Regions from separate parts of the Spiribacter salinus M19-40 genome, predicted to be linked through region 1. Evidence: predicted binding sites of a transcription regulator. Region 1 holds the regulator's gene; the other holds the start of a gene.
What was found. The regulator sigma-54, encoded in region 1, starts transcription at its own class of promoters, with help from an activator protein. The targets are predictions, from matches to a motif close to TGGCANGNTNCNTGCTT.
Positions count from the first base shown of each region.

Region 1 (4,245 bases):
GGAGGCCGTTTTTGGCAGGGCGACACCGAGGTCACCGGGTCGGTCATCACCCACTACCTCGCTGAGGCCCGCACCGTCGCGGAAAGCCATGCAGACGACGACGAACGCGTCAGCGTAACGGTCGATTCAACGGATGCCGAGACCCCATGAGCGCCAGCGAGCTGAAGGCAACCGCGCTATCCAAACACTACCGGGGGCGTCCGGTGGTTGATGGGGTATCGCTAAGCCTTAAAAGTGGGGAAATCGTGGGCCTGCTCGGGCCAAACGGGGCCGGCAAGACCACGAGCTTCTACATGATCGTGGGGCTGGTCTCAGCCGATACCGGGCAGATCCATCTGGATGGGAGAGACATCACCCCGGCACCCATGCATGCCCGGGCCAAACTGGGCATTGGCTACCTCCCCCAGGAGGCATCGGTCTTCCGGCGCATGTCGGTCCTCGACAACCTGCTTGCCGTACTCGAGACCCGCCAAGATCTCGATCGAAGCGCCCGCCATGACCGGGCCCATGCCTTATTGGAGGAGTTCGGGGTTGAGCACCTGAGCCATCAAAAAGGGGTCAGTCTATCCGGGGGCGAGCGGCGTCGGGTTGAGATTGCCCGGGCGCTGGCGGCGGAGCCGCGTTTTATTTTGCTCGATGAGCCCTTTGCCGGTGTCGACCCCATCTCCGTTGGTGAGATCAAGTCCATCGTGCGCCACCTGGCTGAACGGCAGATCGGGGTGCTGATCACCGATCACAACGTGCGCGAGACGCTGGGGCTGGTCGATCGCGCCAGCATCCTCAACGCCGGCCGCGTGATCGTGGAAGGGGATGCGCAGACCGTGCTGGATGACGCCCAGGTGCGAGCCGTTTACCTGGGCGAAGACTTCCGCCTCTAGCGGCGACAAAACCCATTGTGCTGGCCGTATCGGTACCCCCGGCGTTAATCTGACAAGACAAGGAGATCGACGAACGCCAATGAAGCAAACCCTGCAGATCCGGCTTGGCCAGCAACTGGCGATGACCCCGCAGCTGCAGCAGGCAATCCGGCTGCTGCAGCTGCCGGCTGCCGAACTCAATCTGGAAATCCGCGAGGCGCTGGAATCCAACCTGATGCTCGAGGCCGAGGAAGAGACCGAGCCAGGCCTGGACAGCCATGACCCGGACGCGCTGCCAGAGACCGGGTTACGTGAGCCCTCCGAGGCCACCCTCGGGAGCGACGCACCGGATGCGACCCGCCTGGGTGAGGCCATACCCGTCGACGAGCGCTGGGAAGACACCATTGGCCCGTCGAGTTCAGCGGCTGGCGGCGATCGGGACCGCGCCATCGATCCCCTGGAGAATCGCGCCAGCCCCGACGCCTCGCTACAGGACCACCTGTTTTGGCAGCTCGAGCTGTCTGGATTAAGCGAACGTGACCGACGCATCGGCGAAGTCATCGTTGATGCCATCGCCGATAACGGCTATCTCACCGAGCCGCCCCAGGACTTGCTGGCCGCGGTACCGCATGACCTCGAAGTCGAGGCAGATGACATCCAGGCCGTCCTTGCGTTCATCCAGCATCTCGACCCCATTGGCGTCGGCGCTCAGGATCCTCGCGAGGCCCTGCGTATCCAGATCGCGGCACTGCCCGACGACACGCCGCACCGGGCAGCCGCCGGCGCCCTGATCACCGACCACCTGGAACAACTCGGCCAGGGCCCCAGCCAGCATGCCGCACTGCGCCGCCAGCTCGGCATCGACCAAGCGAGCCTCGAGGCGGCAATTGCGCTTATCCAAACACTGGATCCCCACCCGGGCTCCGGATTTGGTGACACCCGCACGGAGTACATCGTCCCCGACTGCATGGTCCGCCGGATGAATGGACGCTGGGAGGTCGAGGTCAATCCGGAGGCTTCGCCGCGGCTCCGCGTCAATGACTATTACGCCAGCCTGGTCCAGCGCGGGGATGCCGGCGCAGACAACCACCTCATGCGCCAACACCTGCAGGAAGCGCGGTGGCTGATCAAAAGCCTGCGCTCCCGCAACGAGACCCTGCAAAAGGTGGCTGAATGCATTGTCGAGCGCCAGCAAGGATTTCTGGAACACGGTGAAGAGGCCATGCAGCCGCTGGTGCTGCGCGAAGTGGCCGAAGCCATTGAGATGCACGAGTCCACCGTCTCCCGAATCACAACCCAGAAGTACATGCGCACGCCTCAGGGCACGCATGAGTTCAAGTATTTCTTCTCAAGCCATGTCCAGACCATGGATGGCGGGGAGTGCTCCGCCACGGCCATCCGCGCCCGCATTCGACGTCTGGTCGCTGCCGAGACACCGGCACGACCGTTAAGTGACTCACGGCTGGCCGACATCCTTCGTGATGAAGGCATCAACGTGGCACGCCGGACCGTAGCGAAGTATCGTGAGGTGATGGGCATCGCCTCTTCCACCGACCGCAAACGACTGGGTTAACCACCCTGATAGGAGATCAGCATGAAAATCGATGTTACCGGTCATCATGTCGAAATCACCGACTCACTGCGGGACTACGTCAATGAAAAATTCCAGCGCCTGGAGCGGCATTTCGACAACGTGGTGGACGCCCACGTCATCCTCACGGTCGAGAAAAACCGCCAGTGTGCCGAGGCGACTCTGGCTGTCAGCGGCGCACGCCTTTTCGCTGAGGCCGACCACGAGGAAATGTATGCCGCCATCGATCTGCTGATCGATAAGCTGGATCGCCAGGTGGTCAAGCACAAGGAAAAGCGCAGCGACCACCATCGCGGCGAAGGTCGAGTTGGACCCACGCTGGATTCCTGAGCCTATGGACATTGCCGGACTGCTAACGCTCGAGCGAAGTCGTTGCGGGGTGCGTGCCACCAGCAAAAAGCGCGCGCTCGAGCGTCTCAGCGAGCTATTGATGCTGGATGCCGGCAACGAGGCCGTCCAGGCCGTCTTTGAGGGTCTCACGCTGCGCGAACGACTGGGCAGCACCGGATTAGGCCACGGAGTGGGTCTGCCCCACAGCCGCAGCGGTGAACTGGATCAACCTCGAGCGGCTATCATCCGACTGGATCAGCCAATCGAATTCGATGCCGTCGACCGCCAGCCGGTGGATATCCTGTTTGCCCTGCTGGTGCCCGAGCACAATAATGACGAGCACCTGCGCATTCTCTCGCGGCTTGCCGAAATGTTTCGAGATGATGCCTTGTGCAGCCAGCTCCGCGCCTGCCGCGGTGATGACGACCTCTACAATGCCGTCGCGGGCTGGCACTCGGACAACGCCAGCCCATGACACGAATCGCCGCCACGCTCGTCCAGGTGCATGGGCATGGTGTCCTTCTGCGGGGGCCAGCAGGCAGCGGTAAAAGTGACACCGCGCTCGCACTGGTCCACGCCGGCCACGCGCTAGTCAGTGACGATGGCGTCGACTTGCACCCCGGCCCGCAGCGACTGATGGGCGCCGCGCCTGCCGCGGGCTACGGCTTGCTCTACTTACGCGGTATTGGGCTGCTCGACGTCGCCGAACAGTTTGGTGCCCAGGCCGTCCTGCGCCGCTGCGCGATCCGGCTCGTCATCGATCTCATCGATGAGCGCCAGCCCGAGACGCCTGAGGGCCAGTGGTCCATCACTCACCTGGCCAGTGTTGCGATACCCCGTCTGGCCCTGGCGCCCAACCGACCACTGAGTGCGCTGATCCCGACCGCCGTCCGGCATCGACTGGTCACTCAGCAGGTATCCGCATGCGGCTGATCATTGTCAGCGGGCTATCCGGCTCTGGGAAAAGTGTCGCCCTGGCGACGCTCGAAGACTTCGGCTTTAACTGCATCGACAACCTGCCGGTGGCACTGCTTGAATCGTTTGGCCAGCACATTGCCGAGAGTGCCGATGGGCCGATGCATGCCGTCGGCATTGATGCGCGCAACCGACCCGCAGAGCTCGCCCGCTTCCCGGCCATCCTCGAGAGCCTTGAGGGCATCGGGCTCGCCGCCGAAATCGTGTTTCTCGATGCGGACGACGACACCCTGCTCAAGCGCTTCTCGGAGACTCGGCGCCGCCATCCCCTCAGCGGTCCTGATGTGCCGCTGGCAGAAGCGATCCGCGGAGAGCGAGAACTCCTCATGCCGCTGCAGGAGCGTGCCGACCTGACCGTCGACACAACGCACACAACCCTCCATGAACTGCGCGACATGGTCCGGGACCGGCTCACGGAGACTCGTCAGGGGCTATCCATTCAGCTGGAATCCTTTGGCTACAAACATGGCACGCCGACCGATGCCGACTTTG
Region 1 covers NC_021291.1:1,434,978-1,439,222, forward strand. Annotated here, with positions in the region: gene lptA (lipopolysaccharide transport periplasmic protein LptA) at 1-150, shown strand, start outside; gene lptB (LPS export ABC transporter ATP-binding protein) at 147-878, shown strand; gene SPISAL_RS07100 (RNA polymerase factor sigma-54) at 958-2,430, shown strand; gene hpf (ribosome hibernation-promoting factor, HPF/YfiA family) at 2,452-2,778, shown strand; gene SPISAL_RS07110 (PTS sugar transporter subunit IIA) at 2,783-3,253, shown strand; gene SPISAL_RS07115 (HPr kinase/phosphorylase) at 3,250-3,711, shown strand; gene rapZ (RNase adapter RapZ) at 3,702-4,245, shown strand, end outside.

Region 2 (4,245 bases), 480 kb from region 1:
GCGCTGAGCCCACTCATGAAACCGCCCCTTTCCAACCCGAGTCCGGGGCCTACGCCGGCGGTGGTCACCATCATGGTTGAGGGCGTTGATGCCCGAACGCTGCGGCTTTGGCAGCTGCTGAGCCCGACACTGCCGGTGGGCGCCTACGCTTATTCGGCGGGCCTGGAAACCGCCATTGAGCAGGGCTGGGTCGGCGATGAGCCGTCGCTGGTTGATTGGGTTGGCGGCCAGTTGCAGAGCGGGATCGGGGCGCTTGATCTGCCCGTACTGGCGCGTCTGCAGGCCGCCTGGCAGCGCGACGACCGCCCGGCGGTCGAGGTCTGGACCGCTCGTCTGCTCGCGGCCCGGGAAACCGCTGAGCTGCGCGCCGAGGATATTCACATCGGCCGGGCACTGATGCGGCTGCTCGGCGAGTTCGGGATCAGCGAGGCGCTCACTTTCGACCGTGACCGCAATGTCACCTGGGCCACCGCCTTCGCACTGGCCACCGCGCGCTGGTCCATCGGCATGGATCAGGCGGCTCTCGGCTATGCCTGGGCCTGGTCCGAGAATCAGGTGGCGGCGGCGGTCAAGCTCGTCCCCCTGGGGCAGAGCGCCGGTCAGCGTGCGCTGCTTCGTATCGCGGACGCCATCCCCGGGGCCGTCGACAACGCCGCTGCCCTCGATGATGAATCCATTGGTGCCACCACCCCAGGCGTCAGCCTGGCCAGCGGCTGGCACGAGGTCCAGTACTCACGGCTGTTCCGCAGCTGAACGATCATAATTCCGGAGGATGACCCGTCATGACAGATAATCCCACTCCGCTGCGCGTCGGTATCGGTGGACCGGTCGGATCCGGCAAGACCGCCCTTACGCTGGCGCTGTGCCGGGCGCTTCGCGAGCGCCTGTCGCTTGCCGTGGTCACCAATGATATCTACACCCGCGAGGATGCCGAGTTTCTCTCGCGCCACGAGGCATTGCCCAGCGGGCGCATCGTCGGCGTTGAAACGGGTGGGTGTCCGCATACCGCCATCCGCGAGGATGCGTCAATGAACCTCACCGCGGTCGCCGATCTGCAGGCGCGCTTTGGTGATCTCGATGTGGTGTTCATTGAAAGTGGTGGCGACAACCTCTCGGCCACGTTCTCGCCGGAACTCTCCGATCTGACCCTGTACGTCATCGATGTATCGGCCGGCGACAAGATCCCGCGCAAGGGCGGCCCCGGTATCACACGCTCTGACCTGCTGGTCATCAATAAGACCGACCTCGCGCCGCAGGTGGGGGCGTCGCTCGACGTGATGGCCCGTGACAGCCGCATGATGCGCGGCGAGGCCCCGTTCCAGCTTGCGAGCATCGCCGCCGGAGAGGGCGTTGAGGGCATCATCGAATTCATACTGCGGGAGGGCATGCTGGCCCGCTCGGTGGCCTAGCCTGCACTACGAGCGGGAATCGCCGGTCGCGGCCGCACCAGTGTGGCGCATGCGACACCGGTTGACGCCTGCCGGGCGGTGCCCCGAACAGCTGGCACGTTAATTGCTATCCAGTGAACAGGCCGATGGTCGGCCTGATGATTCACTTCAAAGGAGTTCACGCATGTACGCAAAGAAGCGACTGCATAACGGCGTGGCAAGTACGCTTGCCGCTGGCGTTCTGGCGCTTGGGCTGGGAGGCAACAGCGCACTGGCCCAGGAGGAGGATCCGATCAAGGTCGGCATCCTGCATTCACTCTCCGGCACGATGGCGATCAGTGAGACGGCCCTCAAGGAAACCGTCGAGATGCTCATCGAGCAGCAGAACGAGAACGGCGGCCTGCTTGGACGCGAAATTGAACCGGTGGTCGTGGACCCGGCCTCGGACTGGCCGCGATTCGCCGAGCAGGCAAGGCAGCTGCTGGCGGACGATGAGGTTGATGTGGTTTTCGGCACCTGGACATCGGTTTCGCGAAAGTCCGTCCTGCCGGTGTTCGAAGAGCTCAATGGGTTGCTCTTCTATCCGGTGCAGTATGAGGGCGAGGAATCCTCCGAGAACGTCTTCTATCTGGGCGCATCGCCCAACCAGCAGGCCATTCCCGCGGTTGATTACCTGATGGATGAGCTTGACGTGGAGCGCTTCGCGCTGCTGGGGACCGACTATGTCTATCCCCGCACCACCAACAAGATCCTCGAGCAGTACCTCATGGATAACGGGGTGGCCGAGGAAGACATCATGATCAACTACACGCCGTTCGGGCATTCCGACTGGCAGAGCATCGTCTCGGATGTGCGCGACTTTGGTGGCCAGGGTGAGAAGACCGCCATCGTCTCGACCATCAATGGTGACGCCAACGTGCCGTTCTACACCGAGCTGGCCAACCAGGGCGTCTCCGCCTCGGATATTCCGGTCGTGGCCTTTTCGGTGGGTGAGCAGGAGCTTGCCGGAATCGATACCGAACCGCTGGTCGGTCACATGTCGGCGTGGAACTACTTCATGAGCGCGCCGACCACGGAGAACGTCGAGTTCATCCAGGCGTGGCATGAGTTCAAGGACGATACCTCGACGGTCACCAACGATCCGATGGAGGCCCATTACATCGGCTTCAACATGTGGGTCGAGGCCGTGCGCCGGGCCGGTACAACCGACGTTGAAGCGGTGCAGGACGCGATCATCGGCGTGACCGTCCCCAATCTCACCGGCGGCTACGCCACCATGATGCCCAACCACCACATCACCAAGCCGGTGATGATCGGCGAGATCCAGCCTGATGGGCAGTTCTCGGTGGTCTGGGAAACCAACGGCGAAGTGGCCGGTGATGCCTGGTCAGACTATCTCCCCGAGAGCAGCGACATCATCGCCAGCTGGCGGGCACCGTTGCTCTGCGGCAACTACAACGTCGAGACCGGCGTGTGTTCAGGTCAGGACTACGGCGACTGACCATGGTGACGCTGCCCCGCCGCCGGTGGGGCAGCGCCTTGAGGGATCATTCATGAAACGCTTTGCCCGATGCATGCTGGTCAGTCTGCTCATGGCCCTGGGTCTGACGGCGTCGCCCGCCGGGGCGGCGGATGACGAGGCGTTGGTCTCGAGTCTGCGCCAGCTCAATGAGGGAAGTTTTGATGACAAGGCAGCGGCGGTCCGCACGATTGCTGAGAGTGGCCACCCGCGGGCAGTGCCCGTGCTGCAGGCCCTTCTCGACAGCCGGCTGTACTTTCGGATCGGGGGTGGTGAGATCGTCATCGCCGACAGCCTTGATTCGGGGTTTGCGGTGACCGATCCGCTCAGTGGCGATCGGGTCGGCGAGGCCTCGCAGTACGAAATCCGCCGGGTGAGCATCAACAACGCGGTTCGCACCGAAGCGCGCAAGATGCTGGCGCTGGCGGGACTCTCCAGCCCCGATCGCCAGGCGCGCAGCGAGGCGGTCGAGCGTCTGCTGGAATCCTCCGACCCGGCGATTGCCGAGCGCATGGAGGGCCTCGTCGCGGAAGAGCCCGTCGATGCGATTCGCCGGGATATGTCGTTGGCGATTGGGCTGGCGCGTCTTGATGCCCCTGAGGCGGCGATCCGGCTGGAAGCGCTGGAGACACTGGATGGCTCGCTGCGCAATCGGGTGCGCAATGAGGTGCGCCGGCTGGCGGAAAACGACCCCGATCCGGCCGTCCAGGCCCGTGCCGCTGAGATCCTCACCGGCATAGAGGAGCGGCGGGATCTCTGGGGACTGGGCGAGCAGATATTCTTTGGTCTGTCGGCGGGATCGGTCCTCATGCTCGCCGCTTTCGGGCTGGCCATCACCTTCGGGGTGATGGGCGTCATCAACATGGCGCACGGCGAACTGATCATGCTCGGCGCCTACACCACCTATGTGGTCCAGCTGCTGATGCCCAATGCAATCGATTATTCGCTGTTCGTCGCGATTCCGGCGGCCTTCCTGGTCACCGGGGTGTTTGGCGTGGCCATCGAACGCGGAGTCATCCGGTTTCTGTACGGGCGGCCGCTCGAGACGCTGCTCGCCACCTTCGGTATCAGCCTGATCCTCCAGCAGCTGGTGCGGACGGTGTTCTCGCCACTCAACCGCCAGGTGAGTACGCCAGATTGGATGAGCGGCGCCATCGAGGTCAATGCGGCCCTCAGCCTGACGCTCAACCGGCTCTATGTGATTGCGTTCGCGTTTCTGGTGTTCGGGTTGCTGCTGTTGCTGTTCAAGCGCACCACGCTGGGCCTCAAGGTGCGGGCGGTGTCACAGAACCGCGCCATGGCGCGGGCCGTGGGGGTCAGTTCATCGCGCATTGATGC
Region 2 covers NC_021291.1:952,274-956,518, reverse strand. Annotated here, with positions in the region: gene ureE (urease accessory protein UreE) at 1-80, shown strand, start outside; gene SPISAL_RS04775 (urease accessory protein UreF) at 16-753, shown strand; gene ureG (urease accessory protein UreG) at 783-1,409, shown strand; gene urtA (urea ABC transporter substrate-binding protein) at 1,573-2,889, shown strand; gene urtB (urea ABC transporter permease subunit UrtB) at 2,942-4,245, shown strand, end outside.
Region 2: urtA (urea ABC transporter substrate-binding protein) is a predicted target of sigma-54. The motif match lies at 1,502-1,518, and genes of this name have one in related genera.